One region of the Neobacillus sedimentimangrovi genome, then DNA from elsewhere that is predicted to be linked to it. Evidence: riboswitches for the same ligand, from Rfam matches in the RefSeq annotation. Region 1 holds a riboswitch; each other region holds the start of a gene.
What was found. Region 1 has a riboswitch for preQ1 ahead of GZA11_RS02740 (QueT transporter family protein). Riboswitches for the same ligand answer to the same signal wherever they lie in the genome.

Region 1 (11,299 bases):
TCATGTGGCTGAAGCAATCGGTGCCCTATTACTAGGTTTAGTTTTCTCTGAAACAGAGCATCGGGATCGCATTGAACATTTGGTTGTTCCTTTTAGAGACTTCTTTGGAGCTATTTTCTTCTTCAGTTTTGGATTAAGCATTGATCCATCAACATTAGCGGATGCAATTTGGTTAGCATTAGGTGCTGCTTTAGTAACTATTATCGGGAATTTTGTTGCGGGCATGATTTCTGGTAGAAGAGCGGGGCTATCTCATAAGGCGTCTACTAACATTGGTTTAACCATTATGGCTCGTGGAGAGTTTTCGATTATTGTAGCAAACTTAGGAGTTACTGCAGGATTGAATACGATCCTAACTCCTTTTACAGCTTTATATGTTCTTATTTTGGCGATAGCGGGTCCGCTTATGGCCAAAGAAAGCAAAACTATTTACAAATATTTAAATAAGATTTTTAAATGGAAAAAAGAAACAGAAAAGAAAAAAATAGAAGTGCCTGGGGACTAATGGGCATAATGACGAAGGTGTTCCATATAAAAAATTGGAACACCTGTTTTATTGACAGAAAATTTGGATAAAAGGTAAAATTATTACAACATTTATAAAATTTACGAACGCAATTCGATAATGTCGAATAGAAAGGGAAAGTGTATGACTGAACGTCTTATTCAATCCATTGAAAGAGCTGCAGATGTTCTTGAATTGTTTTTAATCTCTTCTGAAGAACTTAGTGTAAAGGAAATGAGCGATAGGCTCGGATTATCCAAAAGTACGGTTCATGGCATTATTAAGACACTTGAGTATAGAGGGTATCTGAAGCAAGATCCAAATAATCTGAAATACAAATTGGGGTTAAAGTTGTTTGAACTTGGAAACAAGGTCAGTGCCCAGTTTGACTTAAGTAAAATAGCCCGTCCAATTATAAAAGAATTGGTAGATGATCTGAAAGAAACCGTCCATCTTGTGGTTTTTGAACGGGGAGAAGTGATTTATGTTGAAAAAATAGATGGGCCACAGGCGATAAGAATTTATTCGCAGGTAGGCAAGAAAGCACCGATTTATTGTACAGGTGTTGGAAAATCGATTCTTGCCTTTCAAGATGAGGAAGAAATTGAAAGACTTTTATCCAACACTGAATTGAAACCGTATACAGAATTCACTATGACAGATAAAGAGGAAGTCAAAAAGCATTTACAAACCATTCGGGAACAAGGCTATGCAACAGATGATGAAGAAATTGAACTTGGGCTTAAATGTGTCGCCGCTCCTATATTTGACCATTATGGCAAGGCGATAGCTGCTATTAGTTGTGCCGCTCCAAAATTTAGGATGGGTGATGAAAGCCAGACGGAAATCATTCGACGGATGAAAGAAGCGGCGGCCACGATTTCACGAAATATGGGTTATCAACAAAAACCTGTACATCTGTAGAGGGTAGATTATTTTAATAAAAGTTTAAGAGGAGGAGAATGGGTTTGGCAAAAGTAAAAGTAGCGATTCTAGGTTCAGGGAATATTGGAACAGATCTGATGATGAAGCTTGGGCGTTCCGATGTGTTGGAGCTTACCTCAGTCATTGGAATTGATCCAGAGTCAGAGGGGTTAAAACGGGCCAGAGAGTTAGGGTACACCGCTATTGATACAGGAATTGACGGATTTCTTGAACGCCCAGAACTCGCTGATATTGTGTTTGACGCCACCTCAGCAAAAGCACATATACGCCATGCAAAGTTGTTAAAAAAAGCGGGGAAAAAAGTCATTGATATGACGCCGGCAGCAAGAGGACCGTTTGTTGTTCCAGCTGTCAACATGGGAACTAATTTGGACGCAGATAATATCAATCTCATTACATGCGGTGGTCAAGCAACGATTCCGATGGTACACGCAGTAAACCGGGTGAGTCCGGTTGAATATGCCGAAATAGTGGCTACGATCTCAAGTCGGAGCGCAGGGCCGGGAACTAGGGCAAACATCGATGAGTTTACCGAAACGACGTCACGGGGAATTGTAGAGATTGGCGGTGCAAAGAAAGGGAAAGCCATTATCATTTTAAATCCGGCTGAACCGCCAATTTTAATGAGAAACACGGTTTATGCCCTTGTTGAAGAGGGAACGATGGACGAAGCAAAAATCGTTGAATCCATTAAACAAATGGAAAAAACCGTTCAATCGTATGTTCCTGGATACCGCCTACGGACTGACCCTATCATTGACGGCAGTAAAATTACAATCTTCCTTGAAGTGGAAGGAGCGGGTGACTATTTGCCGAAATACTCCGGCAATCTCGATATTATGACAGCAGCAGGGGTAAAGGTAGCGGAAGAATTCGCAAAAAATCAATTAGCCAAACAACTAGTGTAATAGAAAGGAGATAACTAGAACATGACCAGAGATATTTATATCACGGAAGTCGCCTTACGAGATGGGAGCCATGCGATCTCCCATCAATATACGGTTGAACAGGTAATAAAAGTAGCCAAGGCGTTAAATGATGCAGGTGTTCCATATATTGAAGTATCCCATGGGGATGGACTAGCCGGCTCATCCTTACAGTATGGTCTTTCCCGTACAAATGAAATGGAATTAATTGAAGCAGCAGTAACCGTGGCCGACCGTTCAAAGATTGCGGTTCTCCTTCTTCCGGGTATTGGGACGGTAAAAGATCTGAAAGAAGCGGCCAAATTAGGAGCGAAAATGGCGCGTATTGCTACTCATGTGACCGAGGCAGATGTGGCTTTACAGCATATACATGCCGCTAAAGATTTAGGGATGGAAACAGTCGGGTTTTTAATGATGGCTCACATGGCTCCTATTGAAAAATTGGTGGAACAGGCAAAATTAATGGAGAGCTACGGGGCGGATACCGTTTATGTGGTCGATTCGGCCGGTTATTTGCTTCCAGATCAAGTAGCCGAAAGAATTCGTGCTCTTAAACAATCCATCGGAGTGAATGTAGGTTTTCACGGCCATAATAATTTATCTCTGGCGATGGCCAATACACTTGCTGCTATTAAGGAGGGGGCTACTCGCATTGACGGCAGTGTCCGTTGCTTAGGAGCTGGTGCTGGCAATACGCAAACAGAAGTGCTTGTGGCCGTTCTAGACCGTATGGGAATCAAGACTGGTGTAGATTTGTATAAAATGATGGATTTAGCCGAAGACATGATCGCCCCCATTTTGCAAACACCGCAGGAAATTACAAGGGATAGCCTTACATTGGGATATGCAGGTGTATACTCAAGTTTTGCTCTCCATGCTAAACGGGCCGCGGCCAAATTTGGAATTGATTCCCGCGATATTTTAATAGAACTGGGCAAGCGAAAAGTGGTTGGCGGGCAAGAAGACATGATTGTAGATGTCGCAGCAGAAATCGCGAAGTCCAAGGTAATTTCCATTTAATGAGATAGCATTTGCCAATTCCTTGAGGTTTTGAAAAGTAATTCCTTTAGTTAATAATCGTCCGGCGATATAATGGAATTATAAGTCATAATTTTGCCAAACTTTTTTCTAAATAGGAGTGTAACAGGGGGAAAAGGAATGTTACTAGCGGCAGTTGCAGGGGTAATTGGTTTTTTCTTGGTTTTTATTGAGTCGATGATTGTCATGAAACTGAAAGGCAATGTAACCATTGAATTTGGTGGCATTGCCCCGTTTGTCAATGTATGGGCAATGAATTTCTTTTTGGTCTTTGCCATTCTAACACAGGTAACGAACTGGTTTGTGAATAAAGAAGATATAATGAAAAATAATGGGTAAAACGAACTAAAAAATAAAACGCCTCATTCGCGAAATGCGATAGAGGCGTATTTTTGTGAATGTTAAGCATTATGTTTTACTCGATTATCTGTTTTTAATGTTGTTTTACGAATAAATGGTACGACCCAGCGATCTAATCCGTAGCGACCAGCATTATAGCCAGCTGCTAAGATGATGAATCCGAGGAAAATGTCCGTTGGGTTGTGAGAAACCGTTCCTGCGAGGAAGAAAGAGAAGTTCATCACTAAACCAAAGAACATTGCAGCAGTGGTTAAGCAGCCTAATAGTAATCCCAAACCAACTAATGTTTCACCCCAAGGAATGAGAATGTTGAAGAGTTCAACATTTGGTAGAGCAAAGCCTTGTAAGAAATCTACATACCAGCCATAAACAACGCTTCCGTCAGGACCTTTCACCGGATTGGCAATGGCATTTTTCAAGAAACCAGAGGCGTCAAATCCACCAGTTATTTTTCCAAGACCTGCTGTGAACCAAGAATATCCAAGAAATAAACGCAATACGGTTAAAATACCAGCGGCAATTTTGTTTTCCCTTAGAAATGTGTTAAACATATTAATACATCTCCTTAATGAAAGGTAAATTATTTATTACACTATTAATATAGCAAATCGTTCTTAAATGAAGACGATTTTGTTCACTATTTCACATATTAGTCAAAAAGACTTGAACATTTTATTACATTGCAATTGTCATGAAAAATAGATAGGTCAACATCATGTATTCCGGGGTTTAATAGTATTGAGGGAATGGTGTCTCTATAGGATGGTTAGGGAATATTTGATATAATAAAGGAAATTTTCGATTTAAGGGATGATGGCATTGAGGAATCAGGTGTGCTATGGATTACTGTTGGATGTGGAAACGACAGGTTTAGGCCCGACTACAGATGAGGTCATTGAACTTGCTTTAAAGCTTTTTTCTTATCATGAGGATACAGGTGAAATAATAGAAGTTTTAGAAGAAGATTCTTTTTTAAGGGAGCCGATATCAGATTCAGCTCGTAGAAATTATGATAGGGCCTTTCAAGTCCATGGAATCCCATTTGATCTTGTGCGTGGAAAAAGATTCAGTGATGTAAAAATAAGAACCTATTTTCATAGGGCAGATGCGGTGTTTGCCCATAATGCTTCCTTTGACCGTAGTTTTCTATACCATATGTATCCAGAGGTTAATGACATGAAGTGGTATTGTACGATGAGGAATGTACCATGGAAGCAATATGGTTTCCCTAACGGAAAATTAATTACGCTGCTTGAAGCCCATGAAATCACCAACATTCAAACACATAGAGCGATGGATGATATTACATATTTAATGGAATTACTTAAAAAAAGGAGCCCAAAAGGGAACTTATATCTTCAGGAAATCTTAGAATACGGTCCAATGAGAAAATACAAGCCTGCTACATCAAGAGCAAAATTGGGATAATAAAACCGTCATGCCGTTTGCTGCATGGCGGTTTATTTCTAATCGAGCCTTATTTTTAACATTTTTTTCGATAGGCATAGAAAAAATGTCTGACTCGAGGACAGGAGGGCATGCTCAATTATTTTAAGTTTGATAAGTATCTTGCTTCTATAATATGGCGGTGGTGAATTTCATGGCCGGCAAGAATGTAGGCGATCGCCCGGGTAGTGACCTTTGTGTTATTGGCGTTCCCTTCGTTCGTCCAAGCTTCAGTTGGCATGTTTTCTATTAAGGTAATGGTGGCTTTTCTTGTGGCAATAAAGTCATCAAGAATCTTCTTTACAGGCAATTCATTGACTTTAGAATGATTGACAAAGAATTCCTCGTCAAACCCTGCTAAAGGTGTTTTGTCGCCGCGACCGATACGCATGAGCCGATAGCTCATGATTCTTTCAGTATCTGTAATGTGACCGAGGACTTCTTTAATACTCCATTTCCCTTCCCCATAACGGTAATAGCTGTCTTCTTCCGAAATCCCATCAAAAAGTTTGATCATTTTCTTAAGATTCTCTTGAAGAATTGGAATCAAATCCCCCTCAGGTACTAATGATACATACGGGACATAGTACTCTGGGAACTCATTTACCTCTGGACGTTGAAGCAATCGAATCCTCTCCTATCTAATCAATTTTATAAATCACTGTACATCCTAATTCATTTAGGACTAACTTCATTGTATTTCTTCTTTCAAAAAATTACCATAAAAAAGAGCCGCTGCCCGGTTTGTTCACCTAAGCAACAGCTCTTACTTCTTATTTTCATATTTTATCAAAACGGACGCGTTTATGAATGAGGTACATAATTGGCATGCCGACAGCCAATACAACAAATTCACCCGCGGCCGTAGTTAACCAAGTAAATAGGAATGGTAAATCAAATGCCAAATGAAGTTCAAGTGCAATCAAGAACATAGTAAACGTAAATACAAGTGTATTAATCATCATTCGTTTCCAAATGCTTTTAACATAGCGTGCAGAAACGATTGTTATGGTCAATGCAAGTAAAGATTGGCCGACACCGAAAATGAGGTCATAGGCCTTCATCGGGGAAAAGAATAGGTTTGTTAAAAATACACCTAAAATAATCCCGTACAGGTACTTTTTGTTGAAAACGATGAGATGGTTAAATATTTCCGAAACACGGAACTGAACTTGGGTAAACCCAAATGGTGCAATCATGGCTGAAACAGCAATATACAATGCCGCCACAATTCCGTTCACAACAATGCCCCGTACCTTGCTGCCTTCTCTGCTCATTGTTTGACGAGCATCTAACATGTTTGATGTATTTTCCATATGAAATTCTCCTTAGTTTTTTATAGTGGGATGGTTTCGAACCACTTTATCATTATTAACAAGCTAATATATTAATATAAAAGGAAATACGGGTCAATGACACAATTTTGGAAAAAATTAATTTGAATACCTAAGTATGAATCCATTTCATTGGTATGATAAGTATAAGGCAAAAGTATGGATGGAAAAACTTAATCTTAATAGACGTGCCAATGGATGTCAAACAAAAACGTGATTTAAATCACAAAACTTCGCAAAGCAATTCTTTATAATGAAAAAAAGAGAAAATGGAAGAGGGGGTGAAAAAAATGGAATACCCTTTTAAATCACTTTACACGGAGATCGGTGGACAAGAAACTATAGATAAACTGGTTGACGCATTTTATCCACGCGTTTACGCCGACCCCGATTTAGCGCCATTATTTGAAGGGGATATCGAAGAAATCAAGCGAAAGCAGCGCATGTTCCTGCCGCAATTTTTAGGAGGACCTCCCCTATACAGTCAAGAATTTGGACCTCCAGCTATGAGAGAGCGCCATTTACCATTTGAAATCACACCAAAAAGAGCCCAATGCTGGCTTCGTTGCATGAAGGAAGCATTTGAAGAAATCGGTCTAGATAAAAATCCTGCTGGTCAAGCCTTCTATGATCGATTGACACAAGTAGCAGGAATCATGGTGAACAGTCCAGATAAGGAGTAATTAACAGGATTCTCGTCACTTCTTCAGGAAGGAACGGGAATCTTTTTTTATTTTAGGAATTTTATGAAATTTAACAAATAGATTTATATAAAAATATCTGAAAATTCTTGTATACATAGGTAGGCTATGGTAATATTAAATCAATCACGTAATGCAAACGTTTTCGTAATTATAAATAGGTTTTATTAATATACTCTACCTAGTACTTAATAGATTAATTTTAAATTTGAATTGGAAGCGTTTGCTTATAGTGATGTTTTTTTCGTGAATTTATGCAAACGAATTCATGAAAAACTATTGAAAATTACAAGTTTATTAGGAGGAAAAGAAATGAAGGGGAAAAAGTTGTATGCTGGTCTTTTATCAACATTGTTAGCGTCAAGTGTTGTATTGGGAGCATGCGGTGGTACAGGCGATGATAAAGAGAAAGCCAGTAGTGGGGATAAAGTAACGGTTGATATCTTCCAATTTAAGGTTGAATTTAAAAACCAATTTGAAGACCTTGTGAAGCAATTCGAAAAAGAACATCCTGATATAAAGATCAATGTAAAAACTGTTGGTGGCGGTAACGACTATGGTGCAGCTTTAAAAGCAGCCTTCTCTTCTGGCGATGAACCAGATATCTTTAACGTAGGTGGACCATCAGATGTCCAAAACTATAGGGATTACCTTGCGGACCTGTCAGAAACAAAAGCAGCAAAGGCAGCACTTGAAGGAACTCTTGATAGTGTGAAGGATGGCGAGGAAGTTCTTGGATTGCCATTTAACCAAGAAGGTTATGGATTTATTTACAACAAGAAAGTATTTAAAAAGGCTGGAATTGACCCGGCGTCTATTAAAACATATGAAGATTTAGAAAAGGCAGTAAAAACTTTAGATAGTAAAAAGAAAGAGTTAGGGATTGAGGCAGTATTTGCATTAGCGGCTAAAGAACAATGGGTTATTGGTAACCATTTAGCAAACGTTTTCATGGCGCCTGATTTTAATCATAGTGTTGTTGAAGCATATAATGCCAAATCCGCTCCTTTCACAAAGTCTGAAGAATTGAAAAGAATGCTTGATTTACAAGCGAAGTACTCTGTTCAGCCTGTATTAAGCCTTGATTATTCTCAACAAGTAGAACAATTATTCTCATTAGGAAAAGTTGCCATGATCCAACAAGGGAACTGGACTTACAACTCTATCTATGATATCGATCCTGAATTTGCAGAAAAGAATATTGGTTTTGTTCCAATTCCAGTTGAAGGCTTCGAAGGTAAATTACCTGTAGGAGTTCCAATGTACTGGGCTGTAAATAAGAAGAGTGATGAAAAAGAAGTAACAGCTGCTAAGGAATTCTTAGACTGGATGTATACTTCTGATGCTGGTAAAACAGCTGTATTGGAAGACTTTAAATTTATCCCGGCGTATGAAGGCTATGACACATCTAAAATTGCTGATCCACTTTCAAAAGAAATTTACAAATATGCTTCTGAAGGTAATACCATTGGCTGGGTATTCTTAGGATCACCAACTGGATGGCAAGAAGGGGTATTAGCTGTAAATATGCAAAAATATTTAAGTGGTGAAAGTACTTGGGACGAAGCAATTAAAAAAGCCCAAGAAGCTTGGGAAAAATCACGTAAATAACCAGAAGAAAATGTCAATAAGGCGGACAAACGCTTAAGTTTGACCCTCAAATGAATATATGCTAGCTAACGAAGCAGTAATTGTTGCTTCGTTAGCTATTAAAAAACTAGTGATGATTATTATTCTATTTGCCAAAGGTGCTACATTTATTCCCTTAATTGATCGGGAATTATTACAGGGGGGGTTTAGGTGAGAAATCGGGATATATCATTTTGGATATTTTTGACGCCGGTCCTATTAGGGTTAGGCCTTGTCGTCATCATCCCATTACTTTTTGGAATTTATTATTCTTTCACCAACTGGAATGGTCTGACCGCTACCGAATTTTTAGGATTTGCCAACTATATTGATTTATTTAAGGACGAAGAATTCAGAGCATCATTGTGGTTCACTATTAAATTTGCTGTTGTATCAGTGATCTTACTTAATGTTCTTGGTTTAGGACTTGCCTTGTTAGTTACACAAGGAATGAAAACTAGTAACTTCTTACGGACTATATTTTTCATGCCCAACCTAATTGGTGGACTTATTTTAGGATTTATTTGGCAATTTATTTTCGTAAGTGCATTTAGTGGAATCGGTGATTTGCTAGGCATTGAAGCTTTGAAAGGCTGGTTATCCGATACAGAAACAGGCTTTTGGGGACTTGTGATTCTAAACTGCTGGCAATGGGCTGGCTATATTATGATTATTTACATTGCATATTTGGAGAATATACCGAAGGACTTAATGGAAGCGGCTGAAATTGATGGAGCAAATAGCTTCCAGCGCTTTAAAAACATTACTTTCCCATTAGTTGCACCTGCTTTCACTGTAAGTATGTTCCTGACTGTATCTCACTCCTTTAAAATATACGACCAAAACTTGTCATTAACTGGTGGTGGACCATTTAATTCCACACAGATGGTGGCAATGGAAATTTACAAGACAGCTTTTAATGATAATCAAATGGCGTTTGCTCAATCTAAGGGGATCATTTTCTTGATTCTTGTGGCAACAGTGGCGTTAACACAGGTTTATTATAATAAAAAACGGGAGGTCGAAATGTAATGCAGAAGAAGAAAAGAAATCGCATTATCCTTGAAATTTTCGGCCTTTTGTTAGCCCTTTTATGGCTTTCACCATTTTACTTAATGGTTGTAAATGCGTTCAAAACGAAAAGGGAAATCTTTTCCGATGTACTAGGAATGCCTGAAGAATTTACGATGGAAAACTTTGTTGAGGCCTTTTATCATTTAGATTTTATTCATTCTTTGATGAATTCCTTAATCATTTCTATTTTAGGAGTAGGGATCATCATCATCTTTTCATCTATGGCGGGCTATGCATTAGCGAGAAATAAAAGTAAATTAAGTGGTTTTATCTTTTTCATGTTTGTTGGTGCCATGCTAATCCCTTTCCAATCTGTCATGATTCCGCTTGTATCCATTTTTGGTCAAGCAGACATGCTGAATAGTGCAGGTTTGATCTTTATGTATTTAGGATTCGGAAGCAGCTTGTCAATCTTTTTATACCATGGTGCAATGAATGGAATTTCCAATTCACTTGATGAGGCGGCATATATTGATGGGGCTAATAAATTTCAAGTATTTTGGCATATTATTTTCCCGTTATTAAAGCCAATATCTGTAACGGTAGGAATTCTTAATATTATCTGGATATGGAATGACTTTTTATTACCATCTCTTGTATTAAAAGAAGAATCTGCAACCATTCCATTGAAAATGTTCTTTTTCTTTGGTCAGTTTACAAAACAATGGCATTTAGCATTAGCGGGATTAACAATAGCAATTATTCCTGTCATTATCGCCTATTTCTTTGCACAGAAGCAAATTATCAAAGGTGTTTCCGAAGGTGCGGTCAAATAGCTTACGAGGAACATGTTTAATAGTAGTATTTTTTCGAACATAACTAGCTTGTATGACAACAGATAATCTGACTTATTTCCAAGAATGAGAGGAGGGAAAAGTGGTGTCGGTCACAATCAAGGATGTTGCAAAAAAAGCAAATGTTTCTCCCTCTACTGTCTCACGTGTCATATCGGATAGTCCAAATATTAGTGAAAAAACAAAACGGAAAGTCCGTAAAATTATGGAGGAAATGGGCTATCATCTGAATTTAAATGCAAGGACATTAGTTCAGAGATCCACACAGACAATTGGGATTGTGATGAAGAATTCCATAAGCCAATCCTTGCAAAATCCTGTGTTTCCAGAAGTATTAACCGGCATTAGTGCCTATTGCCATAAACAAGGGTATAGCATATGCATTGCAACTGGAGAATCAGAGGAAGATATTTTTCAAGATACAGTTAAGATGGTGCAAGGGAAAAAAGTAGATGGGGTCATCGTCATGTATTCGAAAAAAGATGACAAAGTGGTTTCCTTTTTAATCAATTCAGGAATCCCTTTTGTCGTATTAGGAAAACCCATT
Region 2 (11,299 bases), on a different contig from region 1:
TTAACTAAAGTACCAAAAAATGAGTAACAATTTGAAATACATATAGCAATTGTAGCCTAATAGGCATAGGATATAGAAGCTCATAGGTGGAGGTGTGACATGTAATGAATATTCATCCAAACAACGTAAGACCACATCAACATGGTGGAGGCCATGGTTGGGGACATGGAGGCAGTCATGGTCATTGGGGGCATGGAGGACACGGAGGACATGGAGGACATGGATTTCATCCTCATGGCGGGTTCTATCCAGGATTTACGGCTGGGGCACTAACAGGATTAGCATTAGGCGCAGCAGCAACACCTGGCCCTTATCCAGCACCATACCCATATCCTTATCCCTATTATGCCTATCCATACCAAACGGGATATCCGTACCCCTATCCGTACTAAACATCCATGACTAACCAATATAAAAAGCGTCTCGGAACATGAACCGAGACGCCTCCCTCATGAATGGAGCAAGCTGAGTGACTTTTTTTATCAACTACACTCCTCGTTTATTTCCCCATAATAATGTATGCATTTGCGGTAATACTTTCACGTTATTTAATGTTGGATCTTGGATGACTTTTTCTATTAGTCTTTCATATTTATCCAGCAAATGAAGAAGTAATTCCTTATTATCCATCGTGGTTAGATCATCATTACCCACTTGTAAGAAGAACGGGATGTCTGGATAACGTGAATGCACTTTTTGGGCATATCGATAATCTTCCTCATCAAAGACAACAACCTTTAAACTAAATTTTGATTGTTCATTTTGTTTTAATTTCGAAATGATTTCATCTAATATTTCAAAGTTGGTATCCATTTTGGAGCTTGGCGGTTTGGGGGAAATGGTTAGTTCATCAATTTCATAAAACCAATCCTGCCACTTACTCCCTTGCGTTTCCAAACCTGTTTTTATCTGCTTCTCTTTAAGCAGCTGAATCAATTCACTTAAATTTGTTAATAAGGCTGGATTCCCACCAGAAATCGTGACAAAGGAGAAATTGTTCCCACCAATTCTCTCTAGTTCTTGCCAAATCTCCATAGGTTCCATCATTCGAATATCCTTTTTTCCTGAACCATCCCAAGTAAAAGAAGAATCGCACCAGCTACAGGAATAATCACAGCCTGCCGTTCTCACAAACATCGTTTTTTGACCGATGACCATCCCTTCTCCCTGAATGGTGGGGCCGAAAATCTCCATGACAGGTATTTTACTCATCTTCCATCCACTCCCGTCTCGCTTCGGCGTAGCTGGTTGGTGTTTCATATAAACGGACAAATTCTACTCTTGCACCGATTAATTGATCGTTTTTCTTTAAAGCCTCCGCCATTTTTTCAAAAATCCAAACCACCATATTTTCTGCCGTCGTATTCATCGGAGGCAAGGTTTCATTTAAATAGCGGTGGTCGAGATAGATTTCAATTTCTTTTTTCCAAATCTCTTTTATATCTCCAAAATCCATCATCAACCCACGATCATCCACATACCCACTAATACCAAAAATAACTTTGTACGTATGACCGTGAAGATTTTTACATTTTCCCTCATAACAGTGTAAATGATGGGCGGCATCAAAAGTAAATTCTTTACTTACCAATACTCTTTTTGAATGGTATTTTAGCTGATTACGCTGAATATCTTCATCCATTTTTTGGAGTTTATCTACGATGCGAAATCCATACATATGCTTATAACTCCTTTCTAGTGCTTAAATATTGGTCCAATCCCCGTATACGCAATAGACATGCCGGGCATTCCCCACACCCATCAGCCATGATTCCGTTATAACAAGTCAATGTTTTTTCCCGGACAAATTCCAAGGCATTTAATTGGTCAGCTAATTCCCAAGTTTCTGCTTTATTCAACCACATTAATGGTGTGTGGATGACAAATTGCTGGTCCATGGATAAATTTAACGTTACATTTAATGATTTAATAAAAACATCCCGACAATCTGGATATCCACTAAAGTCTGTTTCACATACACCAGTGACAATATGCTTCGCACCAATTTGACTAGCAAATATACCTGCGAATGAGATAAATACAAGGTTTCTGCCCGGTACAAAGGTAGATGGAAGTGCTCCATCCTCCCCTTCTTTCACCTCAATATCATTTCGAGTTAAAGCATTAGGTGCCAGTTGGTTTAATAAGGACATATCTAAAATATGATGTTGTATTCCAAGTTCTTTCGCGATGTTCTGAGCACATTCAATTTCAAGCTTATGTCTTTGGTTATAATTGAACGTAACGGCGATGACTTCTTCAAATCGTTCCATTGCCCAGAACAGACAGGTTGTACTATCCTGCCCTCCGCTAAAAACGACAACAGCTTTCTCTTTCTTCAACATGAAAATCTCTCCTTTTAACAGAAAAACAGGACTACTAAAGAAATTAGTCCTGTTTTCCTTAGTTTTTTATAGAGGGTAGCTAGAACCTCTCCCGCTTCATGCGGATTTTATTTACTTGACTATATGATTATATACTATTTTAGCAATTTTTCAATCTATCTTCATCAAGACTCTTGGTACAAAAAATGAACAAGGTCCTCTCCTCCCACCAAAACGAACTAGGTTATAACACTATCTCTTTTGTCATACTTTGAGTAGTAAAAAGGGGGGAGAAACAATGTTAAACAGAGTTTCAGAACGCTTTTCTCGGGTGGTACAACGATATTTGCCAGATGCGTTTGTGATTGCAGTGTTGATGACCTTGCTTGTATTTGTGTTGGCTATTTTTGTGACTCCTACAGATCCATTAGAATTATTTCAGTCGTATGGGGATGGGTTTTGGACTTATTTAGCTTTTACGATGCAAATGGTGCTCTTACTCATGACAGGGATGGTCCTTGCCTCGGTTCCATTTATCCGTAAAGGTTTAGAGGCCCTTTCAGCAAAGGCCAATACCGCAAACAAAGCCTATCTTTATACCTTTCTCATTACATCCGCCGCTTATTATATTAACTGGGGGTTGGCTGTCATTGTTGGTGCGATTGTCGCACGTGAGGTTGGAAAACGAAATCAAAATGCTCATTTTCCATTATTAGTAGCGTGTGCCTACGCCCCTACCGCACTCTACTCAGCAGGGTTATCAAGCTCCATTGGTTTAACCGTTGCAACGAAAGGCCATTTTCTAGCAGATGTCATGGGCGTCATTCCTACCTCAGAAACGATTTTTCATCCTGGTACCATTCTCATCCTTATCACTCTCGTCATCACCATGCCGATTTTCATTCTATTCATGGCGCCCAAGAAAAATATCATTCCTTATACACCAAAAGAAAAAGAGCAACAACCGATTAAAACGGAAAAAGAAGAAGAAAAAACTTTTGCCACTTCGTTAGAAAACACCCCTATCCTTGGAATTTTAATTGGATTGGTGGGTCTCATTTATACGATATTACAGTTGGGAAAAGGAACGGACCTTAATTTAAATCTCATTAATATTTTGTTTTTATCATTAGGTCTAATGTTTCACCGTTCACTGAATCAGTACGGTAAAGCCTTTCAGGAAGCAGCAGGTTCTATTTCACCGATTATTCTTCAATTTCCATTTTATGCAGGAATTATTGCACTTTTAGGGAGCTCAGGGCTTGCCGATATCATTATTAAAGGAATGATCTCCATTTCAAGTACGGAGTCATTTGGGGTTATTACTTATTGGACAGCCGGACTTGTCAACCTACTCGCCCCATCTGGTGGTGGCCAATGGGCACTACAAGGGCCTCTCTCCGTCCCCGCTGGAATGGAGCTAGGAGTCGATCCTGGTGTGATTGCCATGGTCGTAGGCTGGGGAGATGCTTGGACGAATCTCATCCAACCATTCTGGGCATTACCCATCTTAAGTATTGTCGGCCTCCATATACGTCATATCATGGGATATTGTATCTTGCTCGCCATTTGGATCGGAATCGTCAGTTCCATTTTGATTTATTTTGTCTATTAGCTTACATCCACTCATGAAAAAACCTCGCCACTTGGACGAGGTTTTTTTCAATGCTTTTTCCTGTTATAAAAGTAAATAAGCAATCGGAGCCGTAAGAAGGATGGTTAATACCACCCGTTCAAACCAGATGACGATCAGTTTGCCGACAGTGAGCGGAATTTCTGTAGAAAGAATACATGGAACTACGGCCGAGAAGAAGATGATGGATGATACAGACACGACGGCGATGACAAACTTCGTCACAAGGGCAGCTTTTGTCACCAAGAGTGCAGGCAAGAACATCTCGGCTATACTGACAGCACTTGCTTTTGAAGCAAGCATCGCATCCGGCAGTTGAACGAGTTTTACGAACGGGTAGAAAATATAGCCGAGCCAATCAAATACCGGCGTATATTCTGCCAAGACAAGACCTAATAAGCCTACCGACATGATCGACGGCAAAATTCCCATGGTCATGACGAATCCGTCTTTCAAGTTGTCCCAAATATTTCTACCAAGACTCGGAGACTGATTGGCGGTCTTCATGGCCTCATTCCATGCCGTTTTTACTCGGTCTTTTTTTATAATGACCTCTTCATCGCCTTCCATATCTTGATAATAGGCATCACTCATTTTGGACAATGGCCATATCCGAACCGTAATCGCCGTTACCAAAAATGTGACGACAAAGGTGACCCAGAAATAGGTGTTCCAAATTTCCATTAAGTTCAGGGTTTTAGCTACGACAATCATAAAGGTGGCCGAAACAGTGGAGAAGCCAGTGGCAATAATCGCAGCTTCCTTGATCGTATATTTTCCTTCCTTAAACACCCGGTTGGTAATTAATAAGCCAATGGAGTAACTTCCAACAAAGGAGGCCACCGCATCAATAGCCGAACGTCCAGGTGTCTTCCATACCGGCCTCATGACTGGCTGCATGAAAATCCCGACAAACTCCAATAGCCCATACCCCACCAATAAAGCAAGAAACACCGAGCCGATAGGGACGAGTAAACCTACGGACACGACCAGTTTGTTAAACAAAAACGGCCCCATATTAGGATCAAAAAACCACTTTGGTCCAAAATTGAAGACAAGCATTACTCCAGCAACCAAACCAATTACTTTTAAAATTGAAAAAATGAGTGAAACGGTATCTTTTTTCCATGTTCCCTTTACAAATGGGTAAATGGCTCCTAATAAGATCACAAGGAGAGCGTAATAAGGCAAGACACCTGGTACAGCCGTTTGAATATAGGAAACAATATGGTCGAGCATGATGGAAGATTTTCCATTCAAAGTGACCGGAATAAAAAAGACGAAAATGCCAATCGCACTATAGACAAAAAACTTTGCCATATTCCCCAAGTTATTTGCCCGCAATTCCGGCTTCACCGTTTTTTCTTGTTCCACTGGAAAATTTGTCATACACTTTCCCCCTTTAAAATGTAATTGCCCTAAAAATAAAAACGCTTTCAAAATAATGTAAAAGATTCCTAGATTCGGACCGCCTACCCAATTCTCCGGTCTTTCCGCCTCTTCCTGATGATAACAGTGAAACCATATCCGGAGTGCTGCTACTGTCTAAATCTTCCTAGTCATGAAGTCATACCTAGATCAATGGATAGCATCCTAGACTGTTCTGTCCTTCACTCCTAAATCCCTATTAATAAATGTATTATAAAGTTTAAATATTCAGAAAAATACTATTAAAACTTTGGAAAAAAGAAAAAAGTTTTAGGTGTAAACAAAAGATTTTGGGTCAAACCGGGATATTTATAGTAATTATTTTATGAAACATTCACTTTTTTCAGGGGATTTTCGGTGGCATTTAGTCAGAATTTATAGGTTTGTGAGATTTTTAAACTCTAACCCTCCAACCGGAATGCTGAAGCATAATATGGTGATTGTGGAGTTTTAACTATTCCAGTCATGTAGTACCCCCATTGTATCTTCATTACCGTTTCTTTTCAAAATAGGTTAAGGAGAGGTTTCCATTAACCATGACTTCCTTTATCACTTGAAATCCATTCTTTTTATAAAAACGGACGGCTGGGACATTTTTGGAAGCGGTGGACACGATCATTCGATTCATCTTAAAATTGGCTTCTATAAAATCTAATAGTGCTTGAGCAATTCCCTTTCGAAAATGATTCGGGTGGACGATTAATCGATGTATATCTACTTCCTCATTGACCACTTTAATGGAAATTACTCCACAAAGTTGTTCGTCAGAATAATAGCCATAGAAAGTTTCTCCACATGTTTGCAAGGTTTCCACTGTGTCTTTTAATGGGGGGATCTCAAAAGAACCAATCATCTCAGCCTCTACTTGATAGGCTGGGATTTGAATGTTTAAAACCTTCTCCGCGGTTTCCTTCACACGAATGTCCAACTTTCGAATCATGTTTTACTTCCCCCTCAATTCTTTTTATTTATGGCTCTGTAAAATTAAATCTTGAAATTTGAAACCTTATCAAATTCTTTATATTATTGTAAATAACACTTTTTATATAAAATGACCGATATAATTTGATAGGTTGCTTTTTTCTAAATTTAGTAGGTGGTGACCAATAGTGAAACTTCCTAATGGTATAACTGGATTTTATGAACCAAAAGTCAACACCCCTCCACCTCAAGTAGACGGGAGACAATTTAAGCAATTATGTTGTGATGTTGCATTACGTAGCGGTTGAAAGGTCATTGAATTTAATAGCCTACACAAGTTGAGAATTTTTGATAATCAATTCTATATAAATACATTTTCCTTATCTTGCAGTTGCATCGGTAGTTGAAAATGGAAACATTACATTTATCGACCAACCTTTTATTGATGAGCAAATTTCTCTTTATTTTCAAGTATTAAAATCAGATGTGCTAAATGCTCCGGTTTACCAAAGTTTTGTAGCATCCAAAGAGTTGAATAGTGCAGAATTGGTTCAAATCTCCAACTGGAAACCCGAAACAATAGGACAAATCATTTTTAACTATTGGGATTGAACCCCAACCAAGAATTATCTCACGTAAACACGAGCATGGTGAATCATTTCCAGGGCAACAAAGGATGATCCTCATAAAACCATTTCATTCTTAGAAAGTGGAAAAGGGAGTGGTATATACCACTTCCCTTACCTGTCTTACATATCATTTCTCGTACTATAAAAATCCCGACGGTTTTTACTGTCAATCTTTATATTTATTTTTCAAACTATCTGAGCCAATGCCACCAACAACCATTAATACGAATGGTAAAAAGTTTACGACAAATTTTGGCAAGCCTTCTAATATCGTTATTTTTGTACCAACAAAATAATTGAAGCCGAGAATAGATAGTTTGATGATTAATAAAAATACGCCTAACATGAATACCGTATCAAAAAATGTTTTCCATTTTGGATAGGCCAATTGCTTACTATCTTTAATCACTTTTTCCGTCAATTCTTTGTCACTCCTCAACAATTCATCTATCGTAATACCGAATAAATCACTCAACTCAATGATGATTTCGATACTTGGATAATTCTTACCCGTTTCCCATTTCGAAACAGACTAACGACTCACATGAAGTTTGTCTGCAAGATCGGCTTGTGACCATCCCCTTTTTTCTCTTTCTCTTTTTAATCGTTCACTAAAAATCATTGTTCAACCTCACCTTTCTTCCTTTCCATTATCGAGGAAAATAGTGGTTAAAGTAAAGCTCTTAATAGGTGCATCTAGGGGCAACCTCCTGTTGCACCTTCATTTTTCAGGAAAATCCAAGTAGCAACTTCATGTTTACAATGATTATAATTTGTATGTAAGATTGGATGGAGCCGTATCAGGTTGTGGCAACCAATTATCTGGAACTACCTCTACTGATTCCATTTCCTTCAATAGAATAAAAAATGGCGACCAAGGGCAAGTGCGGCCATGTGTTTGTCAAAAATCCATTTAAATACAATTCAATATTTCTTGAAAGGTAAAAACAGCCACTTCCAAAAGGAAGCAGCTTAGCAGAATCCCTATTACGCATAATTTTTCATCAGAATTTGGTTGTTAATATGATGTTCCATATGTTTAAGATAATCTTTTATTAACCACTCTACTGTTTTCAATTGATTGTTACCTATATCACAAACATAAGATAATTTCTCTTTCGGAATATTTGATAAAATTTTAATGATTTGTTTATTTAATGCGATAAAAAGGTTACATATCTCATCCAGTGGTCTTTCTTGATAATTTTGAAGTTTGACCCATTGATCTTGGTTGTAGGATTGGATGACCAATAGTTGTTCTTCATACTGAATGTTTATAAACCTTTGAAGATTATTTATGGCGGAGTCACATAGATGTCCTAAAATCTCTTTTTTTGACCATTTATTTGGTAATGGGCGATTGGATATTTCTGTTTCTAACATTGCGTTTAATACTTTCGGTAAGGTTTGTATCCAGTGGTTTATCCCATTCATTATTTCCTCCACACACTTCACCCCTTAAATAGGTATCTAAAAAACAAAATTCGACTAAAGATAGGAATATCCCTTCTTAAACGAACCTATCCCTTTCGTTGAAGAAGAAAATAATTCCCTTTTGAATCATTTGGTACAACCTTACGAAACAGCCAAAAGAAAAGACCACCCCCGAAATGCTCATACCATACCTTATGGGATGATCCTACTTAAAATCACATGTATGAATCGAATCGTTCAAATTTTGTTAGGAACTAGAAACGTATTTCCCTCCATGGTAACAATAATAATTTTTCGCTTGTAGATCTTTAAGTTTAGCCAAAGATTGTTCCGCTTTTTCAAGGTTTAAACAAAACTGTGGATTGGCTACCACTAATTCATCCTTTTCCTTTACAGCGGCATCACCGGTAATGACACTATTTAAGCTAGGAATATAGAGTGAAATATGGCCGGAAGTATGACCTGGTGTGGCGATGACTCTACATTGGTCATCTAAAATCAAATCCCCATCACGGACCGTTTGATCTACTGGAACATGCTTCAAACTCTTTAATTGTTGGATAAACCATTTTCCAAATTCGATTTCTTCCGCTGACATGTTTTCTAGCAACGCTTCGGCTTGCGCTAATCTCTCTGATTTGACTTCCCCACTGATGTATTTCGATTCTTTTTCGCTAGCTATAATCTTTACCCACGGATACTCTTTCTTAAAATCATATAAAGAACCGATATGATCGTTATCATAATGTGTGATAATAATATTTTTTAGTTGCTCCATTTGATAGCTATATTTGAGAATTTCATTGGTAATCAGCGGCAAAAAATTTTTATGCCCAGTATCTACTAAGGTAAGTTCATTATTCATGATGATTAAGGTCGGGTAAATCGTATCTTTTTGGCCATTAAATTCATAATGAATAGGAAGCCCGATAATTTTCATTTTCCGTCCTCCATCTTACTCTAATTTTTCCTAATAGAGACTTACTTCCATTGTAAAAATATATATCATAAAACTCAAAATATCATACATTTCATTTAAATAGATCATTACATAAAAAAATGATAAATCCATGATGGAAAGTTTATAAAAAAAATGAAAAGAGACTCCCTGAGTTTTAACCATGAATAAATGGAGAGGAGTTTTCTAATAACGATTTCTCTTCCCTTTCTTATCTTCATTGAATCTACTACAAAATATCCATCCAAATCTTTACGGCAGTTGCTAGGATCATGAATGCCAAAATGATTCGAAGAATTTTCGTCTTTATCTTTTTCCCAGTCACGGCCCCTAATGGAGATGCAATAAGACTTGCTACAATCATAATGATGGCGGGACCATAATCGACTTGGCCTGTTGTCATTTTACCAACTGTAGCTCCGATGGAAGAAATAAAAGTAATGGCCATAGAAGAGGCAATGGTCATCCTTGTTGGTATTTTTAGGACAACCAACATAATAGGTACTAATAAAAAGGCACCTGCCGCCCCAACGATTCCTGACCCAATCCCAACTATCAAAGAGAGGATGGCTGCAAGCCATTTATTAAACTTCACTTGATCAAATGGAATGTCATCCAAACCTTTTTTAGGAATAAACATCATGACCGCTGCAGTTAATGCAAGTATTCCATATACCAAATTGATGCCTGCTTCAGACATTAGCTTTGAGCCATATCCGCCAATAAAACTTCCTATTAAAATATTAATCCCCATATTTGTAATTAAGGATTTATTTAAATATCCACCTTTCCGAAAAGCCCATACCCCTCCGATCGTTGCAAAAAATACCTGTATCGCACTTATGCCTGAAACCTCGTGAGCACTAAAGGTAGCAAAACCAAATAATGGCGGTATATAAAGAAGCATAGGGTATTTAATGATGGATCCACCGATTCCTAACATCCCAGAAATAAAGGAACCAATAAAACCGATGAAAAAAATGATAATCATAAATTCCATATTCCTTCCCTCCTAAAAAAGGGAACCCAAGCAGGTTCCCCATGATAAGATTAGTTCCCTTTCTTCATCCAGAACTTTAGGACTTCTCCATCTTCTTCATATTTCAACATCTCATGTCCACTTACTTTTGCCCAAGCAGCAAGGTCTTTTTTTGCTCCTTTGTCTGTTGCATGAATTTCTAAAACATCACCTAGATGTAACTCATTCATTGCTTTTTTTGTTTTTACAATGGGCATGGGACAAGCTAATCCTTTGACATTTAAAATTTTTGTAGATTCCATAGGTTATAGACTCCTTATTATTTAGATTTTAACGAACCGCACAACGGTTTGGTCCAATTTCCATTTCGCGTTGTTTCTCTAGATCAGGGTTCATTTTCCCCATGTTTGTTTTTCGAATTTCTTGGTATGCATTTGGTTGAGGCGGTAAGTTTTCTGTTACCAATTTTCTAAATTCATTTTCATCTTCTATATTCAATCCATGATTGTTCACAAACAGAGTGCCTAATTTTTCCGATACACTTCCATCTTCCTTTAATTCATCCATGATCATGAAGTGAGCTGGTAAAACCACAAGATCAGCGGAAAGTTCTCTATATCGGGAATAAAGGCTTTCTCGTAAATCTGTGACCCAGTCTTCGGCCTTTCCTGCTAAATCCGGTCTTCCAATTGAATTAATAAATAGGATGTCTCCTGAAAGAAGGAACTTCCCATCAACGACCAAGGAAGTAGATCCGATAGTGTGCCCAGGGCTATATAGTGCATGAATATCGATTGCGGTATTTCCAATTGTCACTACGTTTCCACCTTCTAATGGCATGTATTCGAAAGTTACCTCCATTGCATCCTTTGGTGGCAACCAGTATGTTGCACCTGTTTCTTTCGCCATCGTTCTACCCCCAGAAATATGGTCAGCATGTAGATGGGTATCGAAAACATGTGTAATCTTTGCTCCCTTTTCTTTCGCGAAGTC
Region 3 (11,299 bases), on a different contig from region 1:
TTCCTACGTTCGGTTTCTTTTATTTTTTGTAGCTGTTTTAATAGATAATCTGGTGTATCAGAGGGAAGGCGAAAAGAAATGGCCTGTCCACGTTTAATCTCCTTAGTGGCTGTCTTTTTCATAGACTCACACCTTTAATTAGCTTTTAACTGGAGCTTTATCTTTAACAGCATTTTGTTTTTCTGTTTTACGGATAAAATCCTTAATAAGCTTGTAATAGGCGTTAGCCATCATCCAAATGCTTTCCTTTTCATCCTCAAAGAAATCAATATTATAGCCATCTAGACTGTTGTTTATATTTTTAATATATTCCTTTAAAATGATTGAACCGCCGCCAACAAAATAGCAGATTTCCGTTTGCGAATTTTTAGCCCAAACATTTCTTAGAAGTCTGTATTGTTTCTTTGCCAAATCAAGTAGGATGCGGTCAGTGATATCATGGACACTTGTCCGGCTTCCTTTCACCATAATATGGTTGCGGTCATTTTTCTTTGTAATAATTTCGACGACATCACGACGACTATCAAGCTCCACGCCGTGTTTTTTCCGGATTTCTTCTCGTATTTGCTCAAGTGATTCTGAAACCCCAAGATTAAACCCTTGAGCTTTGTCATCATCAACATTGCGGTTTTTAATGACCGCGATATCCGTAGATAATCCTCCAATATCTTGAATTAAGATACGCTTGTCAATAAGGTCTTTATTAATAATTTTTAAGCTATTATCCATCACCAAGTTGATAAAAGCAGCAAATCCTTCTGGATAAACCTTCACTTCGTCGAATTTAATATTGACCTTCATTCCCTGATATTTTGGTGTGACGAGAAACTCAACCTGATGAACGGAACCAAGCAATTTTGAGCGATATCCTGCATCTTTTCCTTCTTTTACTTCACGAAGCGGTAGACCGGTTCCAAGTATGTAGCTAGCATCAATAACATTCTTATTCCGTGGAAAATCACTATTCACTGCATCTAGTGCCAGGGTGGCAAACAGCATAATTAATGTTTGGTCTTCCTCCGATTTACTACTGCCGGGATCTAATTCAGTTGCATTAATGCTTTTCGTTGCCAAATTCCCTACACGGTAAATCACATTGTTTTCTTTTAAGGAAGGGGAGTGGACTCTAATATGGATTCCATCCAACGGATCTTTACTGTCCAAATCTTCGATGCCGATTACAGGCCGATCTTCTGTGTCTCTTGCAATAATGTTTGGAATATTTAATTCACGTTCTAATTCACCGAAAATGGCCTTAACAGAGTCATTGCCTACGTCTACAGCAGCAATTCTAGACTTCGTCATCAACATCATTCCTTTTCACTTAATAGATTGAAAACTTTCTTTACTATTAAGCGTATAGAAGATGCATTGATACTTCAATGTCACAAGCTAAAAAGAAATATAAGTGTAATAAAGTATACCAATTTGTAAACATTGGAAAATAAGTAAACATTTACGTAAACATTAATTACAAATATGTATACATCGCTCTATTAAAGAATGTGTACGTATTTGTATATGTGTAAACATCTTTGTAAACAAATTGTCTACAATTGGTATACATGTTTACAAAGATGTTTACATACGGGTAATGTAACAAATTTTACAAAAAAGGATTTTATTAAAGGTATCTATAAAAAAAGAAGGCACCCAAGAAGGGCACCTTCTATTTCATTTTCTAAGTGGTGTCAGACACCATCTACTTCATTACTTTCCAAAATTCATCAGCAATGACTTGATATCCGGATTTACTTAGATGAATATTGTCTGGATTTGGAATATATTTCTTAAAGTCACTAGCAATGACAGTATCAGTTGCTACAAATGTATCGCCATTTTCAATAGCTTGTTTTTTAATTTCATCGTTTAATGCCTTTATCAACGGTAATAACTGTTTCTGAAGTTCTTCAGGATAATATGGGAACGCATTGTAGTATCCCATTACATACACATTTACATTTGGATTTAGCTTATCAATTGTGCCAAGAATTGAATCAATGTTCTTAGAGACATCACCAATTGCCTGCATTACTTCAGTAGGATTTAAAGCTTCATCTGGATTATCTGGCAGTAATGGGAGTAAATCATTCGCACCGATATCAATTGTAATATGTGTCGCTTCAGCTATTAATTTTTGAATTTCCTTATTATTTTGCACATCCGCTTTTAATTGAATAGATGTATATCCAGGAACACCTAAATTTTTATATCCAATTGAGTCTTTGCCAAAATTATCAGCAATATAATCTGGATATCCTAAATCATCTTTATTTTCTGGAGTAATTCCTGCAGCTAATGAGTCACCTAACGCTACGTATTGGATCCTAGCTCCATCCTTACCTACTTTATAGCCGTCAACTATTGTATTAACAGCCAAAGCACCACTGTTCTGGAAGTAATACCATTTATTTTCGATATTCAACCATCCCGTTACCATTGCTCCACTATTGTCTAAGTAGTATTTCTGGCCTGATTCATTGAGCCAGCCAATTCTCATGGCTCCATTTTTATCAAGATAATACCACTTCTTCTTATCCAAGAGCCATCCGGTTTTCATGACACCATTATTATTATAGTAATACCATTTATTCTCGTATTTTAACCAGCCAGTTACCATTGCTCCATTATTGTCCAAGTAGTACTTCTTACCTGATTCATTCAGCCAGCCAATTTTCATAGCTCCACTTTTATCAAGATAATACCACTTCTTCTTATCTAAGAGCCATCCGGTTTTCATGGCGCCGTTATTTTTGAGGTAATACCATGTTCCTTTATCCTTTAACCAACCAGTTTTCATGGCACCGTTATTATTAAGGTAATACCAAGCTCCACCATTGTATAACCAGCCAGTCTTCATGGCACCGGATTGATCAAGGTAATACCAAGTACCCCGGTCTAATAACCATCCAGTCCTCATTGCCCCAGATTGTTGTAAATAATACCATTTGTTATTGACTAAGACCCATCCAGTCTTCATCACACCATTTTTATCTAAGTAATACCATTGGCCCCCATGTTTTAGCCATCCGGTTTTAGGCACACCTTTTTCATAATAATACCAATTGCCGTTAACTTTTACCCAACCATTTGATTCAACCAAATACCCTTTTTCCTTTGCTATCACATCAAAACTATTGCTGGAATAAGTAATAATGACTGGGGTATATAATTTTACCCGATCAAAAAGCCAACGGACTTCATCATTATGCATGCGTACACAGCCAGAGCTAACATACTTGCCGATAGAGCTTTCATTATTATTCCCATGTATGGCGTAGGTTGTACCATATGTCCCTCTAGCCTCTAATCCAAGCCAACGGTTTCCTAACGGATTACGCGGATCTCCCCCTGGAATACCACCCGTATAATACGGACGATTCACAATCTTATTAACAATCCTAAAGGTCCCTTCAGGTGTTAAATCCCTTGTACGTCCTGTTGCTACACTAAATGTGCGAACTAGCTTTCCAGAATCATAGAATGCAAGAGTGTTTGTCTTTTTATTAATAATAATTAATTGTGAACTCGCTGCATCTACTTTTGGTATATAACTCAAAAACATACACAGTAATAAAACAAAAATGACCGTAAATTTTCTCATATTTCCTCCCCCGGTTATATATTTCTATTAAAATACCATGAATAAATTAAATAGTTTGTCATAATTTGGTGAAGAATTTGTAATATGTATAATATTTTTATGGTTAAATATTACTATAAAATTTTAGAGACTAAAAGATTATTTGTCCAAAATTTTCCCGATTTTATTAAATAATGTTAAATCCAAGCCAAAAACCCCTTGGTCATAGACCAAGGGGTTAAAAAAATTATTGACCTAAAGTATTTTTGCTTCATGTTTCCTAGCAATCCCTACCAGGAAATAGACAATAGGAGTCGTACAAATAGCTGCTAAAAATTTAAAAATATATTGAGTAATGATTAAAGTGCCTAGTACTTCTAGCGGTATTGTTCCATAAAAAGCAATCACAATAAAAACGGTTGTATCAATTAATTGGCTTAGCATGGTGGAGGCATTATTTCGTAACCATAGTTTCTTTTGCCCATGTCTGCTTTTTAATAGATTAAAGACAAATACATCCAAGTGTTGACTGACAGTGTAAGAAATTAAGCTGGCAAGTACCACCCGAAAACTTCCATTTAAAATCGTCTCAAAAGACTCCTGATCTTTAAATACTGGAGCTTCAGGCAAATGGATCGTAATTGTTATAAAGACTAAAGCAAGGATTTGTGTCACTAATCCTGAATGAACCGTCCTTTGGGCATCTTTTTTTCCATAAACCTCCGTAATGACGTCAATAATAGGGTAGGTAAAAATATAGATAATCACCGCTGCGGGCAATATTACCCAAGTTCCAATATGGAAAAGCTTTACTGCCGTGATATTGGCCAAAATCAATAATCCTGTAAATATACCATTTAAATAAAATAGCATATCTTTAACTCTTTCCTATCGATTATCCACTTTTTCAGGATAAAGATCATGGTTCATTAAACGATATTGGGCCATCTCTTCGTACTTTGTACCCGGTTTACCATAGTTACACCATGGATCAATTGAAATCCCACCACGAGGGGTAAATTTGCCCCAAACCTCAATATATTTTGGATCAAGGAGCTTAATTAAATCATTCATGATAATATTGACACAATCCTCATGAAAATCCCCATGGTTTCTAAAACTGAACAGATATAATTTCAAAGATTTGCTTTCCACCAGTTTTTTATCAGGGATATAAGAAATATAAATAGTGGCAAAATCCGGCTGACGTGTCAGCGGGCAAAGGCTGGTGAATTCAGGACAGTTAAATTTCACGAAAAAATCCCGATTTGGATGAAGATTCTCAACTGCTTCCAGCACATCTGGGGAGTATTCAAATAAGTATTTTGTCCCTTGATTCCCAAGCAATGTTAAATCCTTTAATCCTTCTTCATAAGTTCTTCCAGACATAAAAAAACCTCCTGTAAAATGTGTAATCCACTTTCACAGGAGAGGTTCGTTTCCGCTTCTCATTCAAACTAAACGGACAAAAACATAAAAAGCCACATCCATTATGGACATGGCCAGTTGTCATGAATCCATAGTTTTTTATAGAGGGTATCAGCTATGAACCTCTCCCGTTTCAGTTACGGGTATTCTTTTTTTCCTAATTATACTATAGTGATCCCCTTTATCTGTGTCAATGTAAAAAAATGTTAACCACCAATAGACCTGCATATAATGGAACTAACGCATACCAAGATGAAATTTGGGGACATACTATCCTTTTTTTCGTGCAAATATCCATACCTCCTTATCTCCTGCTGCATATTGTATCGTATTACGGATTGGAACATGTTCGAAAGGAGAAGAAGTAAAATAATGACCATTTTAGTGACAGGGGCGGCTGGCTTTATTGGATTTCATCTTTCCAAACGATTGTTGACACTTGGCCATCATGTGATTGGCATTGATAATTTAAATGAATATTATGATCCTCGTTTAAAAATGGACAGGCTAGAACTATTGAAGGTTTATCCTCAATTTGAATTTTATAAAATGGATCTTACCGACAGAAAAGCATTAAACTCCATTTTTGAAAATAATTCTATAAGAATTGTCATTCATTTAGCTGCTCAGGCTGGCGTTCGCTATAGTCTCGAAAATCCTCATGCCTACGCCCAATCCAACCTAGTAGGGTTTATCAATATTATAGAAGCTTGCAGACATCATCCTGTTGACCACTTCATTTATGCTTCCTCAAGTTCTGTCTATGGGGCAACTAACCATATCCCTTTTTCGACAAAAGACCCCGTCAACCAACCAGTAAGTCTTTATGCAGCTACGAAAAAAGCAAATGAATTAATTGCTCATACCTACAGCCATTTATATCAAATTCCTACTACAGGCCTTCGATTTTTTACCGTTTATGGACCGTGGGGAAGACCCGACATGGCCTACTACTCTTTTACAAAAAATATATTTGAAGGAAAAATAATAAAGGTATTTAATTATGGTGACATGAGAAGAGATTTCACCTACATCGACGATATTGTCGAAGGAATTATCCGTTTATTAAATAAGCCACCTAAAACAAGGCCATGTGGGGATAAAGAAAATTCTGGAATCAGTTCAAGTAAAGCCCCCTATAAAATTTATAATATCGGCAACAACCGCCCAGAAAACTTATTGGCTTTTATTCAAGTATTAGAGAAACTGATTGGCAAAAAAGCAAAAATAGAATTATTGCCTATGCAGCCGGGGGATGTAAAAGAAACCTATGCGGATATTACTGATCTGCATAAAGATGTGGGATTCTATCCTTCCACCACATTAGAAACAGGTTTAGGCCATTTTGTCGAATGGTATAAAATGTATCACTTAAACGAGAAAAGCAAATCCCTTCATGATTGAAGGGATTTTTTTAAGGGTGTTAAAAAGAACATAAATCTTTTTCCACAGTTATTAAAGGAGAAGATATAAGTAGTGTAAACTACCTACAATTCTAAAATCCTATTATTTTATTTAAACATAACAATTGAATAAAAGCGTTTGCATTATTAAAAATCTTAGTTATAATACTTGTATACAAGTATACTCGAATTAAAGAAGGTGGATGAATGTCCGAATCAATAGATTTTCTTTATCCAACAAAATGGCTTTCTAAAGCCTCAACCGGAGAGCGTGTGGCCTGTGAGCTAAGAATGCGGATTATTTCTGGTATCATTGAAAGCGGTGCCATTCTATCAGAAAACAAATTGGCAGCAGATTTTTCCGTAAGCCGGTCTCCCGTTCGTGAAGCATTAAAAACACTGGCTTCTGAAAATCTCATTCGGTTAGAAAGAATGGGGGCCGTTGTTATAGGTTTAACCGAAAAAGAAATAAATGAAATTTATGATGTTCGGCTGCTCATCGAAACGTTTGTCTTTGAACGATTAGTAAAAATGGATGTTCAAGAATTAGTAAACGAACTTAGCAAAATATTAGAAATGATGAAAGTCGCAATCAAATATAAAGATGCGGATGAGTTTTCCTATCAAGATATCATGTTCCATGAAACGATTATTCGGTCGATTCATCATTCCTATGTCCTGATGATTTGGGATAATTTAAAGCCGGTAATGGAAAGTCTTATTCTCTTATCGATGCGTGCTCGTATCAAAGAAAAATATGATGATTTTACTAGAATTATAAATAACCATGATCTTTATATTGAGGCCATCAGAACAAAAGATAGAGCATTAATGATTGAATCATTGCACAAAAACTTTGATGATGTTCAAGAGAAAGTTGAAGACCTCTGGATGTCACAACAAATGTTAACTAAAGGAGTCGAGCAACAAGATGACTAGCTATATGTTAGGAGTAGATATTGGTACGACGAGTACGAAAGCGGTCCTATTTTCTGAGAAAGGAGAAGTCATTCAAACAGAAAATATTGGCTATCCGCTTTATACACCAGATATATCAACAGCTGAACAAAACCCAGATGAAATTTTTCAAACTGTATTAAAAGCCATTTCAAACATTATGAAACAGAATCCACAAAAACAACCGGAGTTTATTTCCTTCAGTAGTGCCATGCATAGTGTCATAGTAATGGATGAAAAGGATCAGCCACTAACTCCTTGTATTACTTGGGCAGATAACCGTAGTGAAGCATGGGCCCATAAAATTAAAAATGAATGGAATGGACATGAGGTCTATAAACGAACAGGAACACCCATCCATCCTATGTCGCCATTAAGTAAAATTACATGGATTGTCAATGAGCGACCTGAAATCGCTACCAAGGCAAAAAAATATATTGGAATCAAGGAATATATTTTTAAAAAATTCTTTGATCAATATGTGGTCGATTTTTCAATTGCTTCCGCGATGGGTTTGATGAATCTCAAAAACTTGGATTGGGATGAAGAGGCATTAAAAATAGCCGGGATTACTAGAGATCAATTGCCTGATCTTGTACCAACTACAAAGGTATTTACAAATTGCAATCCTGATCTAGCAAAACAGATCGGAATCGAACCAGACACACCATTTGTCATTGGCGCAAGTGATGGCGTACTTTCCAATTTGGGTGTAAATGCCATTAGAAAGGGCGAGGTTGCGGTTACCATTGGGACAAGTGGAGCCATACGGACCATCATAAATGAGCCAAAAACAGATGAAAAGGGAAGAATCTTTTGTTATGCCTTAACGGAAAAACATTGGGTTATTGGTGGACCAGTTAATAATGGTGGAATCGTTCTACGATGGATTCGCGATGAATTTGCCTCATCTGAAATGGAAACAGCCAAAAGACTTGGAATAGATCCATATGAAGTCTTAACCAAAATTGCTGAACGTGTAAAACCAGGTGCAGACGGATTATTATTCCATCCCTATCTCGCTGGTGAACGCGCACCATTATGGAATCCTGACGTGCGAGGCTCCTTTTTCGGCTTAACCCTTTCACATAAAAAAGAACATATGATTCGGGCTGCATTAGAAGGGGTTATCTATAATTTATACACTGTATTTCTCGCATTAACCGAGTGCATGGATGGTCCTGTCACCCGAATTCAGGCAACAGGAGGCTTCGCTAGATCAGAGGTTTGGCGGCAAATGATGTCCGACATCTTTGAATCAGAAGTGGTCGTTCCAGAAAGCTATGAAAGCTCATGTCTGGGCGCCTGTATTTTAGGCCTTTATGCCTTAGGCAAAATTGAATCGTTTGAAGTCGTGTCTGACATGATTGGTAGCACCTATAAACATACACCAAATGAAAATGCAGCAAAAGAATACAGACAATTACTGCCAATATTTATTCATCTTTCAAGAGTGTTAGAAGAGGAGTATAAAAGGATTGCGGATTATCAAAGAAGCTTACTTAAATACAACTAATAAGAACAGGAGGAGCAATCGATGCCTTTATTTATTGTCGCAATTGGAATTATAGCTTTGCTCATTCTTATCATGGGTTTCAAATTAAACACTTTTATTTCATTAATCATTGTATCATTCGGGGTAGCATTGGCACTCGGAATGCCTCTTGAAGAAATTGTTAAAACCATTGAAGCAGGATTAGGTGGAACACTTGGCCACCTCGCATTAATATTTGGGCTTGGAGCCATGCTTGGTAAATTAATTGCCGACGCGGGAGGCGCACAACGGATTGCCATGACCCTCGTGAACAAGTTCGGTGAAAAAAACATTCAATGGGCCGTTGTTGTTGCTTCATTCATTATCGGGGTCGCCTTATTCTTTGAAGTAGGACTAGTATTATTAATTCCAATTGTCTTTGCTATTTCAAGAGAATTAAAGGTTTCCATCCTCTATCTTGGTATTCCGATGACAGCTGCCTTATCTGTCACACATGGTTTCCTTCCACCACACCCGGGACCAACGGTTATTGCGGGCGAATATGGTGCAAACATTGGGGAAGTTTTACTGTATGGTTTTATTATCGCCATTCCTACGGTATTATTAGCCGGACCTATCTTTACAAAATTAGCTAAAAAACTAGTACCAGATTCCTTCCATAAAACAGGAAACATTGCCTCTTTAGGCGAACAAAAGGTATTCAAACTTGAAGACACACCTAGTTTTGGGATCAGTGTATTTACTGCCATCCTTCCAGTTATTTTAATGTCGATTGCAACCATTATTACACTGATTCAAAAAACGATGGGGTTTGATGATAATGGTTTTCTGGCAGCTATCCGTTTTATTGGTGATGCTGGTACTTCCATGTTGATCTCTTTACTTGTTGCTATCTATACGATGGGATTGGCAAGAAAAATTCCAATGAAGGATATTATGGATTCCTGTACCACTGCCATCTTACATATTGGGATGATGCTTTTAATCATTGGGGGCGGCGGTGCCTTCAAACAAGTATTAATTAACGGCGGTGTCGGTGACTATGTTGCTGAGTTATTCAAAGATACAAATATGTCACCAATCCTGCTTGCGTGGTTAATTGCCGCCATTTTACGTATATCTTTAGGATCTGCCACCGTTGCAGCCTTGACCACTGCTGGTCTGGTAATCCCAATGTTAGGACAAACGGACGTGAATCTTGCATTAGTTGTACTTGCAACAGGGGCAGGAAGCTTAATTGCCTCCCATGTCAATGATGCCGGTTTCTGGATGTTTAAAGAGTATTTCGGCCTAAACATGAAAGAAACTTTTGCTACATGGACACTATTAGAAACGATTATCTCCGTTGCCGGTCTAGTCTTTATCCTTTTACTAAGCTTATTTGTTTAAAAAGTATAACGTTCAACAGTTCAAAAGCCCAAATGAAGAGTATAAATCTCCTCATTTGGGCTTTCTGTATTCTACAGTTAAAAAAATTAAATCCCACATAGTTCTTACTATTATATCTAGTAAATTAGTAGTAATATGTAAGAGGAAACCTTATGTTCCAAACAATTTTCTTATATTGGAAGGAAAAAGCATAAAGGTATTCAGGGGGTTATTACATGGCAAATACCTTACAAGAATCAAAGGAAAAAATAAAGAAACAACGAGTTAAGTCCCTTAAATGGTATAAAAACTGGAAGTGGATGGGACTCATTTCCCTTGTACTTCTATTTGCTGCAATTAGTTATTACCAGGGCACACATTTTAATGCAAATACTAAGATTAATGGTATAAATGTTGGTGGACTAACGGCTGAACAAGCATTACAAAAATTGCAAAAATCAGTATTAAAAAATGTCGTTTTCATTGGCGAACAAAAAATACTAGATGGAAAAGACACAAAAATGAATATCACCGACAAGGATCTACCAGCAGTAAAAAAAATATTACAAAAGCAACGGACTTTCTTTCCTTCAACAAAAGCAAAAAACTATTCGTTAATGTCAAGCGAAACAGATTACTATCGCAGTCAGACGCTAAAAAAAGAGTTGGAAGAAAAGCTTGTTGCCATAAATAAAACTTTAAAAGCACCACAAGATGCACAAGCTCATTGGCAACAAGGGAAAATTGTCGTAACGAAAAGTAGTAATGGGAAGCAATATGACATTGCTCGTCTATTAAAAGACTATGATAAGCAAAAATATACAAGTGAAATTCATCTGAATCCTGTTTACATTCAACCAGTTAAAGAAGATAGTGAGATTGTCAAAAATCAAAAGAAAAAGCTGAAAGAACTACTTGGGCGTACCTTGGAATATAAAGTACAGGATAAAGTTTATACATTTAAGGCAAACAAATTTATCAAGAGTGCTACGGTTTCCAAAGATATGAAGATCATAATCAAAGAAAGTAATATAAAAAATAAAATTGAAGAAATCAATGATGTAC

Region 2: it holds a riboswitch for preQ1, as region 1 does, so the genes downstream of both, queC (7-cyano-7-deazaguanine synthase QueC) here and GZA11_RS02740 (QueT transporter family protein) in region 1, are expected to answer to the same signal.
Region 3: it holds a riboswitch for preQ1, as region 1 does, so the genes downstream of both, queF (preQ(1) synthase) here and GZA11_RS02740 (QueT transporter family protein) in region 1, are expected to answer to the same signal.

The regions. Positions count from the first base shown of each region.
Region 1 is NZ_JAAFZF010000003.1:109,154-120,452, forward strand. It holds gene GZA11_RS02700 (cation:proton antiporter) at 1-505, shown strand, start outside; gene GZA11_RS02705 (IclR family transcriptional regulator) at 650-1,429, shown strand; gene GZA11_RS02710 (acetaldehyde dehydrogenase (acetylating)) at 1,474-2,358, shown strand; gene dmpG (4-hydroxy-2-oxovalerate aldolase) at 2,380-3,396, shown strand; gene GZA11_RS02720 (hypothetical protein) at 3,535-3,753, shown strand; gene GZA11_RS02725 (DoxX family membrane protein) at 3,816-4,325, opposite strand; gene GZA11_RS02730 (exonuclease domain-containing protein) at 4,594-5,202, shown strand; gene GZA11_RS02735 (DinB family protein) at 5,321-5,845, opposite strand; gene GZA11_RS02740 (QueT transporter family protein) at 6,000-6,497, opposite strand; PreQ1 riboswitch class I at 6,543-6,587, opposite strand; gene GZA11_RS02745 (globin domain-containing protein) at 6,845-7,237, shown strand; gene GZA11_RS02750 (ABC transporter substrate-binding protein) at 7,568-8,866, shown strand; gene GZA11_RS02755 (carbohydrate ABC transporter permease) at 9,056-9,916, shown strand; gene GZA11_RS02760 (carbohydrate ABC transporter permease) at 9,916-10,734, shown strand; gene GZA11_RS02765 (LacI family DNA-binding transcriptional regulator) at 10,838-11,299, shown strand, end outside.
Region 2 is NZ_JAAFZF010000001.1:111,248-122,546, reverse strand. It holds gene GZA11_RS00655 (hypothetical protein) at 105-392, shown strand; gene queE (7-carboxy-7-deazaguanine synthase QueE) at 487-1,212, opposite strand; gene queD (6-carboxytetrahydropterin synthase QueD) at 1,205-1,678, opposite strand; gene queC (7-cyano-7-deazaguanine synthase QueC) at 1,683-2,351, opposite strand; PreQ1 riboswitch class I at 2,398-2,440, opposite strand; gene GZA11_RS00635 (short-chain fatty acid transporter) at 2,623-3,939, shown strand; gene GZA11_RS00630 (YjiH family protein) at 4,003-5,277, opposite strand; gene GZA11_RS00625 (GNAT family N-acetyltransferase) at 5,876-6,325, opposite strand; partial or broken gene GZA11_RS00620 (helix-turn-helix domain-containing protein) at 7,102-7,557, opposite strand; gene GZA11_RS00615 (DinB family protein) at 7,923-8,381, opposite strand; gene GZA11_RS00610 (MBL fold metallo-hydrolase) at 8,617-9,309, opposite strand; gene GZA11_RS00605 (sulfite exporter TauE/SafE family protein) at 9,557-10,327, opposite strand; gene GZA11_RS00600 (sulfurtransferase TusA family protein) at 10,378-10,608, opposite strand; gene GZA11_RS00595 (MBL fold metallo-hydrolase) at 10,637-11,299, opposite strand, start outside.
Region 3 is NZ_JAAFZF010000008.1:20,199-31,497, reverse strand. It holds gene GZA11_RS04950 (hypothetical protein) at 1-122, opposite strand, end outside; gene GZA11_RS04945 (ParM/StbA family protein) at 139-1,305, opposite strand; gene GZA11_RS04940 (L,D-transpeptidase family protein) at 1,703-3,604, opposite strand; gene GZA11_RS04935 (queuosine precursor transporter) at 3,839-4,456, opposite strand; gene queF (preQ(1) synthase) at 4,472-4,972, opposite strand; PreQ1 riboswitch class I at 5,097-5,143, opposite strand; gene GZA11_RS04925 (NAD-dependent epimerase) at 5,384-6,415, shown strand; gene GZA11_RS04920 (GntR family transcriptional regulator) at 6,622-7,353, shown strand; gene gntK (gluconokinase) at 7,346-8,887, shown strand; gene GZA11_RS04910 (GntP family permease) at 8,909-10,255, shown strand; gene GZA11_RS04905 (L,D-transpeptidase) at 10,471-11,299, shown strand, end outside.